2 regions of the Pseudomonas koreensis genome follow, and region 2 is predicted to be linked to the other one. Evidence: predicted binding sites of a transcription regulator. Region 2 holds the regulator's gene; the other holds the start of a gene.
The links. Region 2 encodes FliA, which starts transcription of late flagellar genes. Its sites were predicted from a motif close to CTAAAGTTTNNNNNNNNNNNGCCGNTAA; they were not measured.

Region 1 (6,163 bases), 2.7 Mb from region 2:
ATCGCGAGGCCTTCGTCGGATGAACTGGCTGACGCCGGACTGGCCCGCGCCGGCCAGCGTCAGGGCCTGTGTCACCACCCGCGAGGGCGGTGTCAGTGAGGCGCCGTTCGATAGCCTCAATCTGGGTGATCACGTCGATGATCGTCCAGAGGCGGTGGCCGAAAATCGCCGCCGTTTGACCGATCACTTCGCCATACAGCCTGCCTGGTTGCAGCAAGTGCACGGCATTACCGTTGCGCATGCTGATCCGGGCATCGTTGCGACTGCAGACGCCAGTTGGACGGCAACACCGGGAATCGCCTGTGCGGCGATGACAGCGGATTGCTTGCCAGCCCTGTTCTGCAACCGTGCCGGCACCTGTGTTGCGGCAGCCCATGCCGGTTGGCGTGGCTTGGCGGCGGGCGTACTTGAAGCCACCCTCGACAGCCTCGATGTTGCGCCGGAAGACGTTCTGGTCTGGCTCGGCCCGGCCATCGGCCCGCAAGCCTTTGAAGTCGGCCCGGAAGTACGCGAAGTCTTCGTCAATCAGTTGCCGGAAGCGGCGACAGCCTTCGCGCCGAGCAGCAATGCCGGCAAGTTCATGGCTGACATCTATCAACTGGCGCGCCTGCGTCTGGCTAAGCGTGGTGTTACCGCTGTTTATGGGGGCGGTTTCTGCACCGTGAGCGATCCGCGCTTCTTCTCTTACCGCCGTGCGCCTCGCACTGGTCGCTTTGCCTCCCTCGTTTGGCTCACCCGCTAGACTTGCCTGACCTGTATCAACCATCCGACGCTTGAATCTTGCAGAATCGACCGCATCTATAGCGGTATCTGGCAGGTTTCTTTATTCAGGATGGTTTCTTAGGTCCGGCCTGCTCAAAAGGAAGGTGACCCATGCGTATAGACCGTTTAACCAGCAAATTGCAGTTGGCCCTGTCCGACGCCCAGTCGTTGGCGGTTGGCCACGATCATCCGGCCATCGAGCCGGCGCACTTGATGCAGGCCATGCTTGAACAGCAGGGCGGTTCGATCAAGCCGCTGCTGATGCAAGTAGGCTTCGACGTCAACAGCTTGCGTAAAGAGCTGACCAAAGAGCTCGACCAATTACCGAAAATCCAGAACCCGACCGGCGACGTGAACATGTCGCAGGATCTGGCACGTCTGCTCAATCAGGCTGACCGTCTGGCTCAGCAGAAGGGCGACCAGTTCATCTCCAGCGAACTGGTGCTGCTCGCCGCGATGGACGAGAACAGCAAGCTTGGCAAGTTGCTGCTCGGCCAAGGCGTGAGCAAAAAAGCCTTGGAAAACGCGATCAACAACCTGCGAGGTGGCGAAGCGGTAAATGACGCCAACCACGAAGAGTCGCGTCAGGCGCTGGACAAGTACACCGTCGACCTGACCAAGCGCGCCGAAGACGGCAAGCTCGATCCGGTGATCGGCCGTGACGACGAAATCCGTCGCACCATTCAGGTTCTGCAACGGCGTACCAAGAACAACCCGGTCCTCATCGGTGAACCCGGCGTGGGTAAAACCGCGATCGCTGAAGGTCTGGCCCAGCGCATCATCAACGGCGAAGTGCCGGATGGCCTGAAGGGCAAGCGCCTGCTGTCGCTGGACATGGGCGCGCTGATCGCCGGTGCCAAGTATCGCGGTGAATTCGAAGAGCGCCTCAAAGGCTTGCTCAACGAGCTGTCCAAGCAGGAAGGGCAGATCATTCTGTTCATCGACGAACTGCACACCATGGTCGGTGCCGGTAAGGGCGAAGGCTCGATGGATGCCGGCAACATGCTCAAGCCTGCGCTGGCTCGCGGCGAGCTGCACTGCGTCGGCGCGACCACGCTCAACGAGTACCGCCAATATATAGAGAAGGACGCGGCGCTCGAGCGGCGTTTCCAGAAAGTCCTGGTGGACGAGCCGAGTGAAGAAGACACCATCGCGATTCTGCGTGGCCTCAAGGAACGTTACGAGGTTCACCACAAGGTGGCGATTACCGATGGCGCGATCATCGCCGCGGCCAAGCTCAGCCATCGCTACATCACTGACCGGCAGCTGCCGGACAAGGCCATCGACCTCATCGACGAGGCCGCCAGCCGTATCCGTATGGAGATCGACTCCAAGCCGGAAGTACTCGATCGTCTCGAGCGCCGCCTGATTCAACTGAAGGTGGAATCCCAGGCGCTGAAGAAAGAAAGCGACGACGCAGCGAAGAAACGCCTGGAAAAACTCCAGGAAGAAATCGAGCGTCACGAGCGTGAGTACTCCGATCTGGAGGAAATCTGGAACTCGGAAAAAGCCGAGGTGCAGGGTTCTGCGCAGATTCAGCAGAAGATCGAACAGTCGCGACAGGAACTGGAAGCCGCACGGCGCAAAGGCGACCTGAACCGCATGGCCGAGTTGCAGTACGGGGTGATCCCGGATCTGGAACGCAGCCTGCAAATGGTCGACCAGCACGGCAAGAGCGAAAACCAGTTGCTGCGCAGCAAGGTGACCGAGGAAGAGATTGCCGAAGTTGTGTCGAAGTGGACCGGCATTCCGGTGTCGAAAATGCTCGAAGGCGAGCGCGACAAGCTGATGAAGATGGAGAGCCTGTTGCACAAACGGGTGATCGGTCAGGAAGAGGCAGTCGTGGCCGTGGCCAACGCCGTGCGGCGTTCCCGCGCCGGGTTGTCCGACCCGAATCGTCCGAGCGGCTCGTTCATGTTCCTCGGCCCGACCGGTGTCGGTAAAACCGAGCTGTGCAAGGCGCTGGCCGAATTCCTCTTCGACACGGAAGAGGCGATGGTGCGCATCGACATGTCCGAGTTCATGGAGAAACATTCCGTGGCTCGTCTGATCGGTGCGCCACCGGGTTACGTCGGCTATGAAGAGGGCGGTTATCTGACGGAAGCGGTGCGTCGCAAGCCGTACTCGGTGATCCTCATGGACGAAGTCGAGAAGGCGCACCCGGATGTGTTCAACATCCTCCTGCAAGTGCTTGAGGATGGCCGTCTGACCGACAGTCACGGGCGTACGGTGGACTTCCGCAACACGGTGATCGTGATGACGTCCAACCTCGGCTCGATGCAGATCCAGGAGCTGGTCGGTGATCGTGAAGCGCAGCGTGCTGCTGTGATGGACGCGCTGACCTCGCACTTCCGGCCGGAGTTCATCAACCGCGTCGACGAAGTGGTGATCTTCGAGCCGCTGGCACGCGACCAGATCGCCGGGATTACCGAGATCCAGTTGGGCCGTCTGCGCAGTCGTCTGGCCGAGCGCGAGCTGAAGCTGGAGTTGAGCCCGGAGGCGATGGACAAGCTGATCGCCGTCGGTTACGACCCGGTGTATGGCGCGCGTCCTTTGAAACGGGCGATTCAGCGCTGGATCGAAAACCCGCTGGCGCAGTTGATCCTGTCGGGTCATTTCATGCCTGGCGACACCGCCACCGGCAAGGTCGAGAACGACGAAATCGTTTTCGGCTAAGCCTCAGCGGCAATGAAACCGGGAAGGCCTCGCATTGCGAGGCCTTTTTTTCGCCAGGCTGTTGAACTCAAAGGAAAAGGCTTGTAAAGTGCGCCCCGCAGTCAGTCACCGGCAGCGTTTCAACCCACCGGGTTGGAATCTGAAATAAGTTGCAAATCATTAACTTGAAAGCAATTTAGGGGGTTGACAGAGGTGTTCTAGGTTGTAGAATAGCGCGCCTCAGACACACGAACGCAGCGATGCGAAAGGGTGTCGAGAAGCAACAAAGCTTCACCGTTGTAACTTGAAATATGTAGTTCCGTGATAGCTCAGTCGGTAGAGCAAATGACTGTTAATCATTGGGTCCCAGGTTCGAGTCCTGGTCACGGAGCCAATTTCAAATCGGGGTATAGCGCAGTCCGGTAGCGCGCCTGCTTTGGGAGCAGGATGTCAGGAGTTCGAATCCCCTTACCCCGACCATATTTGGGTCGTTAGCTCAGTTGGTAGAGCAGTTGGCTTTTAACCAATTGGTCGTAGGTTCGAATCCCACACGACCCACCATTTTTGAAACCAGTTTGCGCTGGGATCGAATCTTAAGATCAGAGGCCAAAAGCGCTGATCGAAGAAGGCGATCTTTGAAAGGTCGCCTTTTTTTTACCGGGGTATAGCGCAGTCCGGTAGCGCGCCTGCTTTGGGAGCAGGATGTCAGGAGTTCGAATCCCCTTACCCCGACCATATTGAAAATCCTCGTATCGAAAGATACGGGGATTTTTTTTGCCTGCCGGAAGGCGAATCCCTTCAAGTCGTCATACAACCTGCCGATAGCCCGCTAACACGAGGGGACGGCCAACGCTTCGCCCCTTGAATCTGGCCATTACAAGAATAAGGGCGTTCGTCATGTTGCTTCGTCAGTTGAATATTGCTCCCCGGGCCGCCCTGGGATTTGCCCTGATCGCGGTGTTGGTGGCCTTGCTCGGTGTGTTTGCGCTGGGGCAGATGTCGAGCATTCGCGACAGTGAGGTAGCGGTGGAGAACCGCTGGTTGCCAAGTATTCGTGGCGGCGACGAGATCCGCGAACTGATGCTGCGCATCCGCACCATTTCCCTGCGCATGGCGCTCGATCAGGATCCGGCCAACATCGCCACCTATCGCGGCCAGATGGACACCCGCGACAAGGAGCTGAGCGAGAAGATCGCCGCCTACGACAAACTGGTCGACACGGCCGAAGGTCAGCAGCTGTATGACCAGTTCAAGAAAACCTTCGCTGCTTATCGCACCGGGATTGCCCAGTCATTCACTCTCGCCGAGCAAGGCAAGCGTGACGAGCTGACCAAATTGCTGCTGGTTGACATGAAGACCGTGGTCGACGGTTCCGGCAAGCAACTCAACGATCTCGCCGATCTGTTTGCCCGCCAGGTTGCCGCCGAAAGCGAAAAGTCCGCCGCGCATTATGAAACCTCGCGGACCATCGTCACTCTGTTCATTGCCTTGGCGGCGCTGGCCACGGTGGCGCTGGCGATGTTGCTCACACGCAGTATCGTGCGTCCCTTGAGCAGCGCCGTGGATGCCGCTGAAAGTGTGGCCAAGGGCGATCTGACCCGACCGATCGAAACCCATGGCAACGACGAAGTCAGCCGCTTGCTCAAAGCCCTGGCGACGATGCAGCAGAACCTGCGCGAAACCCTGCAAGGCATCAGCGGCTCGGCGACGCAACTGGCCACGGCCGCAGACGAACTCAGCGCCGTCACCGTCGACAGCACCCAAGGCCTGCAGCAGCAGAACAACGAAATCGAACAAGCCGCGACCGCCGTCAACCAGATGACCGCTGCGGTGGAGGAGGTAGCACGCAACGCCGTGTCGACGTCCGATGCCACGCGCCAGTCCAGTCAGTCGGCGCGATTGGGCCAGGAGCGCGTCAGCGAAACCGCCAGCGCGATCAATGCACTGGCCAGCGACGTGCAGCACACCGGCGAACTGGTGCAGTCGCTGGCCAATCAGTCGCAAGACATCGGTAAGGTTTTGGACGTGATCCGCGCCATCGCCGAGCAGACCAACCTGCTGGCGCTCAACGCCGCCATCGAAGCGGCACGCGCGGGTGAAAGCGGTCGAGGTTTTGCGGTAGTGGCCGATGAGGTGCGTGCGCTGGCGTATCGCACCCAGCAATCGACGCAGGAGATCGAGCAGATGGTGCAAGGCATGCGCAGCGGCTCGAGCCTGGCGCTGGATTCAATGCAGGCCAGCGCGTCGCGTGCGGCGAGCACCTTGGTCCTGGCCGAGCGGGCGGGCGAGGCGCTGGTGACGATCACGGCTTCGGTGCACGAGATTCACGAGCGCAACCTGGTCATCGCCAGCGCTGCCGAGGAGCAGGCGCAAGTGGCGCGGGAGGTGGATCGCAATCTGGTGAACATTCGCGACCTGTCGGTGCGTTCGGCTGCGGGTGCTGACCAGACCAGCGCGTCCAGTCATGAGCTTTCGCAACTGGCCAACGCGCTACAGGGCATGGTGCGACGCTTTCAGCTCTGATGGACAGAGATCAATTGCAGGCCTTCGCCTGCTGATTTGCGCACAACACGAAACAATGTGGGAGCGAGCTTGCTCGCGAAGGGGCCGAATCATTCAACGACAGTGTTGACTGACCCACCGCTTTCGCGAGCAAGCTCGCTCCCACAGGTTGGCGCTTTAGTGCAATTTCAGACGCGGCTCGGTACCACGGCCGATTTTGCTGCCGAGCATGAGCATTGCTGTG
Region 2 (11,167 bases):
AACGCAATCAGCGGCCAGCGATTCACGCGCATGCTGGCGCTTGCGGTCAGCGCGTTGACATCAAATTCGGGTCCTTCGCCGTTGTTGGCTGCTTGTGTGATCAGCGGCATGCCCATGGCCGGGTTGCCATCGGCAATGGGCAGCACCGCCAACGTTCGAGGCCTGGAATCCTTCGGATCGGTCGTGCCACGGGCCACCGTGTAGCTCACCGTCACCGGCTTGCCCAGGTTGAACGCGATCACCTTGTTATCCAGCGCAATCTCTTGCGGGCCTAACGCAGCCACCGGCCATGGCGCGGTGGTATGCGAGCCGCCGGCGGGAGTGCCTGCTGCGCCGGTCCAGGTGACGATGATCTTGTCATCCAGCAGCATGCCGACGTAGTCGACCACGGCGGTCAGGGCGTCCTGAGCGGCAAACGGGTCGAGGCTGGTGTCGTTAGGGGCTTGTTTGATTTTCGGCTCTTTCAGATCCAGCGCCACGCCAACACTGAATTCCAGCGGATTGGCATAGCTGGGTTCACCCCCCGCCGCGCGTTTGATGAAATACGACGCCGTGACCGTTCCGCCTTCATTGCCTTTGATCAGCTCAGCACTGATTGGGAAGGGCACCGGTTGGCCGGCGGTGAACTCGCTCAGCTTGATCGAGTCGGTGTATTCGCCGGTGATCGAACCGATCCAGAACATGAATACTTCGTCGCCCCTGAGCGTTTCCCTGTACACCACGGTCAGTGTGGTGCCGTCGGTGTCGGCTGGCAGAACGCCGTCGACCACGCCAGTTACTTCCGGTTCCGGCAGTTCCAGGCGCGGTTCGCCGACTTGCAGGACCTCAGTGTGGATCGACTCGCGAACGGCGCGAGCAGCCTCGAAGGGGTCCAGCGTGGCGAGCACCGTGTCGGCGATCAGTTGCTGGTAGAAGAACTTCACCGTGCCACCGTTGACCGGGGTCAGGTACTTGCCGTCGATTTCGTACGGCAGCGGTTTTGCCGCGACGATCTCGTTATGGGTGATGGGGCGAAGAGGCAGGTCTGGCACGTAAGGCTTGAGGCCGGGCGTCGTGCCGTGCATGAATAGCTTGAGCGTCTGGTTTTCGGCGAAGGATTTGTCAAAGGGAATCTCGAGACGCACCTTTGCCAGCGTGGGGTCCAGCGCCCCAGAGTCCGCGTCCACGACGATCGGCGCGGCCAGCCGCTGGACTTCGCCGATGGCGCGGATGAACTGGCTACTGGAGCGCAAGTCGGGAGAGGCATCGGCTTTTTTCAGGTAGTAGGACAAGGTGATCTGCGCCTTGGCCAACTGGCGTAACACGGCGTTGGGAACCTTGTGTTCAACAACGCTCGGCACGTTTGTCAACGGCGGGTATTCTTTTTCCAGATCAATCGGTAGCCCTTCGATGGGTGTGCCCTTGATCCGGATGAAGGGAATGTCACCCACCTCGAAATGGCTGGTATTCGTGGCGATGATCTGCACGGTGCCGTCGGCGTCGCCCAGCTTGTCGACATTCAGCACGTTGTTTTCCGTTTCTTTCAGCAACGGCGCGCCCAGCCGTGTCGTACCCACCGCCACTTCTATGCGCTGCTCGGGGCTCCAGTCCTCGGAGCGGTTGAACACCTTGTCGTATACCTCGAAAACCACAGCCACGCCGGGCGCATCACCGGCGTCTTTAATGATCTCCGGGGTGATGGTGATGATAATCGGCGCCTTGCCTTCGGCCTGTTCCTGGGTCAGCGGAGTACCGCGCACGTAGATGCCGCCCCAACTGATGCGACAGACATCACCCGCCGCCGCGTAGGGGTAGGGCGGCGTGCCATCGTTCTTGCCAATGGTGATCGGCACGCCATCCTCGACGTTGCCCTCGTGGATGCCGCCGTCAATGATGGTTTGGGGAAGGCTCATGATCAGTTTCGAGTGCCCGATATCACCGTTGTCATCATGGCCGCCCGGTCGCGTCAGCTTGACCAGCACCTGCATGACTTCAGACGGTTCATCGGCGCCGCCCAACGGTTTGACGGTATAGGACACCGCGTACGGGCCATCGATCATGTGCCGGGCAGGCACGTACATGCGCAGTTTCTTGCCGACCCGGTCCTTGTCGACTTTTTCCGTCCACACGTTTTGCCCGGTGCCCCAGGAGATCGTCAACGTGTCGCCTTCCGCCATGTTCCCCCACGGCCCGGCCTCGCACAGCAGACCTTCAAGCGGAAAGTTGCCCAGCGCGGCGGCGATGTTGATGCCCCAGATCTTCTGAGGACTCTCCGATACCGGGCCGGTGCGCCCGGGGATCTCGAGTTCTTTTAGGGCGAAAGGCTCATCAGGCAGCGACATGGCAACGGCTCCGTGCGGGAAAGTGACGGAGTGAGTTAACGCGCAATTGAAATGTTGCGCACCTGTCAACTCTGACAGGTGGGCAGTGGTATCCGATGAGTGGTATCCGATGAGTGATTGTTCGTCGCCTGGATGAGAAAGTTCTGCTGCCGCAACGACAAAACCCGCCGTCCCGACTCAACGGGGCGGCGGGTTTTCCTTGCTTGAAGCGATGTGAAGGCTGTGAAGTCGCCTTCGCGGGCAGGCGAGGCGGTGTAAACGCAGGCTTGTGATCGCCAGCGGTCCCAGTGGGGCGGGCTTGCCCGCGAAGGCGCCGGCCGCTCTAACACATCAGTCTTGACGTGTCACAGAGGCGCGCTACTGCGGCAATTCCAGATTATCCAGCACCCGATTCACCGCCAATTCTCCAAGCATGATCAGTTGCGCGATCCCCATCAGCGTCCGACGCTGCGACGGTTTCACCAGTCCGGCGAATTCCTGGGCGATGGTTTTGGCCGAGGCGAGGGTTTCGCAGGCGTTGGCCAGCAGGTCTTCGTTTTTCGTGTCGGCGGTGACGGCGTACATCGCGCGGGGGCTGTAGGGCGGCGGGGTGGAGCCGGGTGGGCAGAGGTAGTGGTCGAGGGCGCGGTCGGCGGCTTCGTGGAGTTTTTTTGAATCGAGGGATTCGTAGGGGGAGGTGGGGTCGGTTTCGGGTGGGTTGGGTGTGGGTTTGATCATGGTGAAGCTCCTAGAGTCATTGGAGCTGCCAACGTTCGCTGCGAGACGAATGAGGGTGGCAGCTATACGCAGGTCGCAGACCGGGACTCTAGAACCGGCAGACCCGAAGGTCTCCCACGTACAGCCGCCATAAAAAAACGGGTGTTGTGCGTCCAGAGATCGACGGGCTGCGAGACCCGATCGCTGATTCGTCAGCGACCGGACAACAATAGAACTCGCCCCCAAGGCGCACAAGCCGGCGGATTCTGGCTTGGCCGTAGGCAATGGCGCAAGGATTTGTAGCCTTGAGACCGTGTCTGGAGGTGTCTTTTAAACAGCTTTGTTTAAGTCGAAGAATTGCGTTGGTTCTGATGGCCCCTTCGCGAGCAAGCTCGCTCCCACAGGGGCCGTATTCCAAATGTCCGATTGGGAATGCATTTCAAACGGTGGGAGCGAGCCTGCTCGCGAAGGGGGCGGCTCAATCAGCCGATAATCTCAAGCAAAACCGCTCTATTTCATTCCCCGGTAAAAGTTGGAAAGCTTCTTGCAATAGCCGCCCTGCGCCCGCTTCGGGCGTCAAAAGTTTGCTTTAAAGGAACGGGGAAAACCGGTGGATCGCACTCAGTTATTCAATACAGCACGCACCAACGTTGCCGACCTCAGTCGAGGCAATCTGGGCGTGCCGTTGTTGCTGCTGGTGATGCTGGCGATGATGATGTTGCCGGTGCCGCCGTTCCTGCTCGACGTCTTCTTTACCTTCAACATTGCCCTGTCCATCGTCGTCCTGCTGGTCTGCGTGTATGCGCTGCGGCCGCTGGATTTCGCGGTGTTCCCGACCATTCTGCTGGTGGCGACGCTGCTGCGCCTGGCCCTGAACGTGGCCTCGACGCGAGTGGTGATGCTCCACGGTCAGGACGGCCACGCCGCGGCCGGTAAGGTGATTCAGGCCTTCGGTGAGGTGGTGATCGGCGGTAACTACGTGGTCGGTATCGTGGTCTTCGCGATTCTGATGATCATCAACTTCGTCGTGGTGACCAAGGGCGCCGGGCGGATTTCCGAGGTGAGCGCGCGCTTCACCCTCGATGCCATGCCCGGCAAACAAATGGCGATCGACGCCGACCTCAACGCTGGCCTGATCGACCAGAACCAGGCCAAAATGCGCCGTCAGGAAGTCGCCCAGGAGGCCGAGTTCTACGGTTCGATGGACGGTGCCAGCAAGTTCGTCCGTGGTGACGCCATCGCCGGTTTGCTGATTCTGTTCATCAACCTTATCGGCGGCATGGCGGTCGGTATCTTCCAGCACGGCATGAGCTTCGGCGACGCCGGCCGGGTTTACGCTTTGTTGACCATCGGTGACGGTTTGGTGGCGCAATTGCCATCACTGTTGTTATCGACAGCGGCGGCGATCATGGTGACCCGTGCTTCCGGCTCGGAAGACATGGGCAAGCAGATCAACCGCCAGATGTTCGCCTCGCCGAAAGCGCTGGCCGTAGCCGCTGGTTTGATGGCGGTGATGGGCCTGGTGCCGGGCATGCCGCACTTCTCCTTCCTGACCATGGCAGCGCTGGCTGCGGGCGGCGCGTACCTGTTCTGGAAGAAGCAGAACGTCGCCAAGGTCGTGGCCCTGGAAGAGGTCAAGCGTCAGCAGGAACTGCTGCCGTCGCCGGCCCGCGCCATGGAAACCAAAGAACTGGGCTGGGATGACGTCACGCCGATCGACATGATTGGCCTGGAAGTCGGCTATCGCCTGATTCCGCTGGTGGACCGCAATCAGGGTGGGCAATTGCTCGCGCGGATCAAGGGCGTGCGCAAGAAGCTCTCGCAGGATCTGGGCTTCCTGATGCCGACCGTGCACATCCGCGACAACCTCGATCTGGCGCCGAGCGCTTACCGCCTGACCCTGATGGGCGTGATTCTCGCCGAGGCCGAGATCTACCCGGATCGCGAACTGGCGATCAACCCCGGCCAGGTCTACGGCTCGCTCAACGGTATCAACGCCAAAGATCCGGCTTTTGGCCTCGAGGCGGTATGGATCGAAATCAGCCAGCGCGCCCAGGCGCAATCGCTCGGCTACACCGTGGTTGACGCCAGCACCGTGGTCGCCACGCACTTGAACCAGATTCTCTACAAGCACTCCAGTGAGCTGATCGGCCACGAGGAAGTGCAGCAACTCATGCAATTGCTGGCCAAGAGCTCGCCGAAACTGGCTGAAGAGCTGGTGCCGGGGGTGGTTTCGCTGTCGCAGTTGCTCAAGGTCCTGCAAGCGCTGCTCGCCGAACACGTGCCGGTGCGCGACATTCGCAGCATCGCCGAGGCGATCGCGAACAACGCCGCCAAGAGTCAAGATACCGCCGCTCTGGTCGCTGCTGTGCGGGTCGGGGTATCCCGCGCCATCGTCCAAAGCATTGTAGGCACTGAGTCCGAGCTGCCTGTGATCACATTGGAACCAAGGTTGGAACAGATATTGCTCAATAGTCTGCAGAAGGCAGGACAAGGCTCGGAAGAGGGCGTTCTGCTGGAGCCAAGCATGGCCGAGAAGCTGCAGCGTTCGTTGATCGAAGCGGCCCAGCGGCAGGAAATGCAAGGCCAACCGGTGATCCTGCTGGTGGCAGGCCCGATTCGCGCGATGCTCTCGCGCTTTGGCCGCCTCGCAGTCCCTGGGCTGCATGTGCTGGCCTACCAGGAAGTACCGGACAACAAGCAAGTGACCATCGTTGCGACAGTAGGGCCCAACGGCTGAGGTAGTGGTTTATGCAAGTTAAGCGTTTTTTCGCCGCCGATATGCGTCAGGCCATGAAGCTGGTTCGCGATGAGCTGGGCGCTGATGCCGCCATCATCGGCAACCGCCGCATCGCCGGCGGCGTCGAGTTGACGGCGGCACTGGATTACAAATTGTCGGCGCTGGCACCACGGGTCCCGAACATGGAACTCGAAGACGAGCTGCGCAAGACCCAGTCGCGCATCGTCACCGCCCAGGCCGAGCTGAGCCTGCGTGGCGAAGCCGATGGCAACACCAATCAGCAGTTGTTCGCCGGGCTGCCATTGACCGCAGGCCTGCCGCTGACCGCTGCCGAGCCGCTGAGCGAGCCAACCTACGCTGCCCCGGCCCGTCCGGCCGCAGCCCCTGCGCAAGCTTCGGCGGGTGTCGATCCGCGAGCGCTGGAGTCGATGCGTTTTGAGTTGAACAGCCTGCGCGAGCTGATGGAAGTGCAGCTCGGCACCCTGGCCTGGAATCAGCTGCAAGGCAGCCGTCCGGCCCAGGCCAATCTGTATCGTCGTCTGCAGCGCATCGGCCTGTCCGGCCCGCTGTCGCGCGATCTGTTGGCGATGATTACCGATATCGAAGAGCCGCGTCAGGCCTGGCGCATGCTGCTGGCGCACCTGGCGCGGATGATTGCCGTACCGGAAGTCGAGCCGCTGGAAGAGGGCGGTGTGATTGCGATGGTCGGCCCCGCCGGCATGGGCAAGACCACCACGCTGGCCAAGCTGGCCGCGCGTTATGTGCTCAAGTACGGCGCGCAGAACGTTGCGCTGGTGAGCATGGACAGCTTTCGCATCGGCGCGCAGGAACAATTGAAAACCCTCGGCCGCATTCTCAATGTGCCGGTGACCCACGTCGATCCGGGCCAGTCGCTGGTGCAGGCATTGGATCCACTGCTACGCAAACGCGTGGTTTTGATCGATACTGCCGGGCTGCAAGCCAGTGATCCGGCGTTGCGCATGCAGCTCGAGAGCCTGGCCGGGCGTGGCATTCGCTCGAAAAATTATCTGGTCCTGGCAACCACCAGCCAGAAACAGGTTCTAACCGCCGCTTATCACAGTTACAAGCGTTGCGGGCTGGCCGGCTGCATCCTGACTAAACTGGATGAAACGGCCAGTCTCGGCGAAGTGTTGAGCCTGGCGATCAGTCATGAATTGCCGGTCGCGTACCTGACCGATGGCCCACGGATTCCGGATGATCTGCATCTGCCGCGCCGTCATCAACTGGTCAGCCGCGCCGTCAGCGTGCAAATGCAGGAAGAACCCAGCGAAGAAGCCATGGCTGACATGTTCGCTGATATCTATCACAGCCCGACCAAGCAGGTTGGCTGAGGTAATCATGAACAGTTTTTGTACCTACATCGATGGTCTGCCACGCATTGTTCCGATCGGGAACGCGCAGCCAGTAATGTGGCCTCCGTCTATGCAAGACAAGGTAAAGAAATAACATGGGCAGCATGCATCCCGTACAGGTGATCGCGGTGACCGGCGGCAAAGGTGGCGTCGGCAAGACTAACGTGTCAGTGAACTTGTCGCTGGCGCTGGCAGAGCTTGGCCGTCGGGTCATGCTGCTGGACGCCGACCTGGGCCTGGCAAATGTCGACGTTCTGCTGGGGCTGACACCCAAACGCACACTGGCCGACGTGATCGAAGGCCGTTGCGAATTGCGCGACGTGCTGTTGCAGGGGCCGGGCGGGATTCGCATCGTGCCGGCGGCCTCCGGCACGCAGAGCATGGTGCACCTGAGCCCGGCGCAACACGCCGGTCTGATCCAGGCGTTCAGCGACATCGGCGACAATCTCGACGTGCTGGTGATCGACACCGCTGCGGGTATCGGTGACTCGGTAGTCAGTTTCGTTCGCGCTGCGCAAGAGGTGTTGCTGGTGGTGTGCGATGAGCCGACTTCGATCACCGACGCCTACGCGCTGATCAAGTTGCTCAATCGCGACTACGGCATGAACCGCTTCCGCGTGCTGGCCAACATGGCGCAGAGCCCGCAGGAAGGGCGCAACCTGTTCGCCAAGTTGACCAAGGTCACGGATCGTTTTCTCGACGTCGCCCTACAATATGTCGGCGCCGTGCCTTACGACGAAAGTGTGCGCAAAGCGGTGCAGAAGCAGCGCGCCGTCTACGAAGCCTTTCCCCGTTCCAAGTGCGCGCTGGCCTTCAAGGCCATCGCCCAGAAGGTCGACACCTGGCCGCTGCCCGCCAACCCGCGCGGTCATCTGGAATTTTTCGTCGAGCGTCTCGTGCAGCAAACCGCAGGGCCTGTGATATGACCGCCAGTGGCATGAATCTTTACAAAAAGTCGGCGCGTGACGCGCAATACGAATTGATCGAGCGCTACGCGCCACTGGTCAAGCGCATTGCCTATCACTTGCTGGCACGCCTGCCGGCCAGCGTGCAGGTCGAAGACCTGATCCAGGCCGGGATGATCGGTTTGCTCGAAGTCTCGACCAAATACGACGCCAGCAAAGGCGCCAGTTTCGAAACGTACGCGGGCATTCGAATCCGCGGCGCGATGCTCGACGAAGTGCGCAAAGGGGACTGGGCGCCACGCTCGGTTCACCGTAATACCAGGATGGTCAGCGACGCGATTCGCTCGATTGAAGCTAAAACCGGCCGTGACGCTAAAGATCACGAGGTTGCGGCCGAACTCCAATTGAGTCTCGACGATTACTACGGGATTCTGAATGACACCTTGGGCAGTCGCCTGTTCAGTTTCGACGACCTGTTGCAGGACGGCGAACACGAAGGGCTGCACGAGGATGGCGCCAGTGCGCATATGGAGCCGTCACGCGATCTGGAAGATGAACGCTTCCAGGCGGCGCTGGCGGACGCGATTGCCAATTTGCCGGAGCGTGAGCGACTGGTGTTGGCGCTGTACTACGACGAAGAGCTGAACCTCAAGGAAATCGGTGAAGTCCTTGGCGTCAGTGAATCGCGGGTCAGCCAGTTACACAGCCAGTGCGCGGCCCGTCTGCGGGGGCGTTTGGGGGAGTGGCGAGCGCGCTGAAGGCAGTGTGGGGACACTGCGAAACGAGGCTGGTGCGGTGATCAACGGCGCCGGTCTCGATCCGTTGTGCTCCAGACAAACTTTAAGTGCTGCGCCGATTGATTGAAGTGGCGCGTCCAGGTGCTGGGCGCGTTTAAGACTGCTTGGAGGTCGAATTGAACAAAGACATGAAAATCCTCATCGTTGATGACTTCTCAACGATGCGGCGGATCATCAAGAACCTGCTGCGCGATCTTGGGTTCACCAACACCGTCGAGGCCGACGATGGCACCACTGCCATTCCGGTGCTCAACAGCGGCAGCATCGACTTTCTGGTAACGGACTGGAACATGCCGGGCATGACCGGTATCGACCTGCTGCGCCACGTGCGTGCCGATGAAAAACTCAAGCACCTCCCGGTGTTGATGGTGACTGCCGAAGCCAAGCGCGAGCAGATCATCGAGGCCGCTCAGGCCGGTGTGAACGGTTACGTGGTCAAACCTTTCACGGCTCAAGCGTTGAAAGACAAAATCGAGAAGATTTTCGAACGCATCGGCTGATGAATGCGCGGGGGAGCTATGGAGCATAACGAATCATCCCAGGGCGATTTCGAATCGACCCTGAAAAAACACGCGGTCGAACTGGTCGAAAGTCTTGAAAAAGGCAGGTTCGGCGACGCGGTGCAACTGATCCATGAGCTCAATCAGACCCGTGACCGCGGCCTGTATCAGGAAGTGGGCAAGCTCACACGTGAACTGCACAGTGCGATCGTCAATTTCCAGATCGATCCGCACATGCCGCAGGCCGAGGAAGTGTCGCAAATCACCGACGCCACCGAACGTCTGGGCTATGTGGTCAAGCTGACGGAAGCCGCGGCCAACCGCACCATGGATCTGGTGGAAAGCGCCACGCCGGTGGTCAACAGTCTGGCTGATGAAGCGCAGACGTTGAGCGCCGATTGGGGCCGCTTCATGCGTCGCGAGGTCGGGGCTGAAGAGTTCCGCGAACTGGCGCGCCGGGTCGACGGTTTTCTGTCACGCAGCAGCACGGACAACCGTGCGGTGTCGAGCAATCTCAACGACATCCTGCTGGCTCAGGATTACCAGGACCTCACCGGTCAGGTGATCAAGCGTGTGACCCAACTGGTCACCGAAGTCGAAAGCAATCTGCTCAAACTCGTGCTCATGGCCAGTCAGGTCGACCGCTTTGCGGGCATCGAACATGACCGCGCCGCAATGCTTGCCGAAAAAGATCCACAAAAACATCTCTCGCAGGGTGAAGGTCCGCAGATTCATGCCGATAAACGAGAAGACGTTGTGTCCGGTCAGGACGATGTGGACGATTTGTTATCCAGCCTTGGATTCTAGTATTTCGGAATTTCAGGTTTTTTGGGTTTTTAGACCTGTAGGAGCACCCCATTAATGAGCTTCGGCGCCGATGAAGAGATCCTTCAGGATTTCCTGGTTGAGGCCGGCGAGATTCTTGAGCAACTGTCCGAACAACTGGTCGAGCTGGAAAGCCGCCCGGATGATGCAGATCTGCTCAATGCAATTTTTCGCGGTTTCCACACTGTAAAAGGGGGCGCCGGCTTCCTTCAGCTCAATGAGCTGGTGGAGTGCTGTCACATCGCCGAAAACGTGTTCGACATCCTCCGTAAGGGTGAGCGTCGCGTTGATGCAGAACTGATGGACGTGGTGCTGGAAGCACTGGACGCGGTGAACAGCATGTTCAGCGAAGTCCGCGAGCGTGCACCGATCACCGCCGCCACGCCGGAACTGCTGGCCGCGCTGGCGCGTCTGGCCGAGCCGCAATCGGCTGATGAAGCGGTTGCTGCACCGGTAGAAGTGGTGGAAGAGCCGGTCGCCGAAAGCGCATCGGAAGACATCACCGATAACGAATTCGAACAACTGCTGGACTCGCTGAATGCCGTCAAGGCACAAGCCGAGGCCCCGACTGCTGTTGTGGCGCCCGCGCCGGTTGCCGACACGGCCGCCAGCGATGAAATCACCGACGCCGAGTTTGAGTCGCTGCTCGATCAACTGCATGGCAAAGGCCAGTTTGCTGTCGATGCGGTCGCTCCGGCGCCAGCAGCAGCGGCTCCGGCCGCGCCTGCTGCGGGGGACAGCTCGGACATCACCGACGACGAATTCGAAGCCTTGCTCGATCAGTTGCACGGCAAGGGCAACTTCGCCGTTGACGCGCTGGAATCGGCGATCGCTTCGGCGCCGGCAGCACCTGCTGCACCGGCTGCCGCTGCGGCCGGCAGCGACCTGATCAGTGATCACGAATTCGAATCGCTGCTCGACCAATTGCACGGCAAAGGCAAGTTTGACGCCAGCGCTGCGACTGCCGGCTCCGCGTCGAGCGTCGCCACGCCAGCAGCGAAAACTCCGGC

Region 1: J2Y90_RS01645 (methyl-accepting chemotaxis protein) is a predicted target of FliA. The motif match lies at 4,215-4,242, and genes of this name have one in related genera.

What each region holds. Positions count from the first base shown of each region.
Region 1 covers NZ_JALJWP010000001.1:357,051-363,213, reverse strand. The annotation lists gene rluD (23S rRNA pseudouridine(1911/1915/1917) synthase RluD) at 1-23, shown strand, start outside; gene pgeF (peptidoglycan editing factor PgeF) at 20-742, shown strand; gene clpB (ATP-dependent chaperone ClpB) at 874-3,438, shown strand; tRNA gene J2Y90_RS01665 (tRNA-Asn) at 3,736-3,811, shown strand; tRNA gene J2Y90_RS01660 (tRNA-Pro) at 3,821-3,897, shown strand; tRNA gene J2Y90_RS01655 (tRNA-Lys) at 3,903-3,978, shown strand; tRNA gene J2Y90_RS01650 (tRNA-Pro) at 4,076-4,152, shown strand; gene J2Y90_RS01645 (methyl-accepting chemotaxis protein) at 4,315-5,940, shown strand; gene J2Y90_RS01640 (NAD(P)/FAD-dependent oxidoreductase) at 6,097-6,163, opposite strand, start outside.
Region 2 covers NZ_JALJWP010000001.1:3,040,343-3,051,509, forward strand. The annotation lists gene J2Y90_RS13660 (hypothetical protein) at 1-2,321, opposite strand, end outside; gene J2Y90_RS13665 (DUF6124 family protein) at 2,679-3,038, opposite strand; gene flhA (flagellar biosynthesis protein FlhA) at 3,628-5,757, shown strand; gene flhF (flagellar biosynthesis protein FlhF) at 5,769-7,109, shown strand; gene fleN (flagellar synthesis regulator FleN) at 7,226-8,056, shown strand; gene fliA (RNA polymerase sigma factor FliA) at 8,053-8,793, shown strand; gene J2Y90_RS13690 (chemotaxis response regulator CheY) at 8,961-9,332, shown strand; gene J2Y90_RS13695 (protein phosphatase CheZ) at 9,351-10,139, shown strand; gene J2Y90_RS13700 (chemotaxis protein CheA) at 10,194-11,167, shown strand, end outside.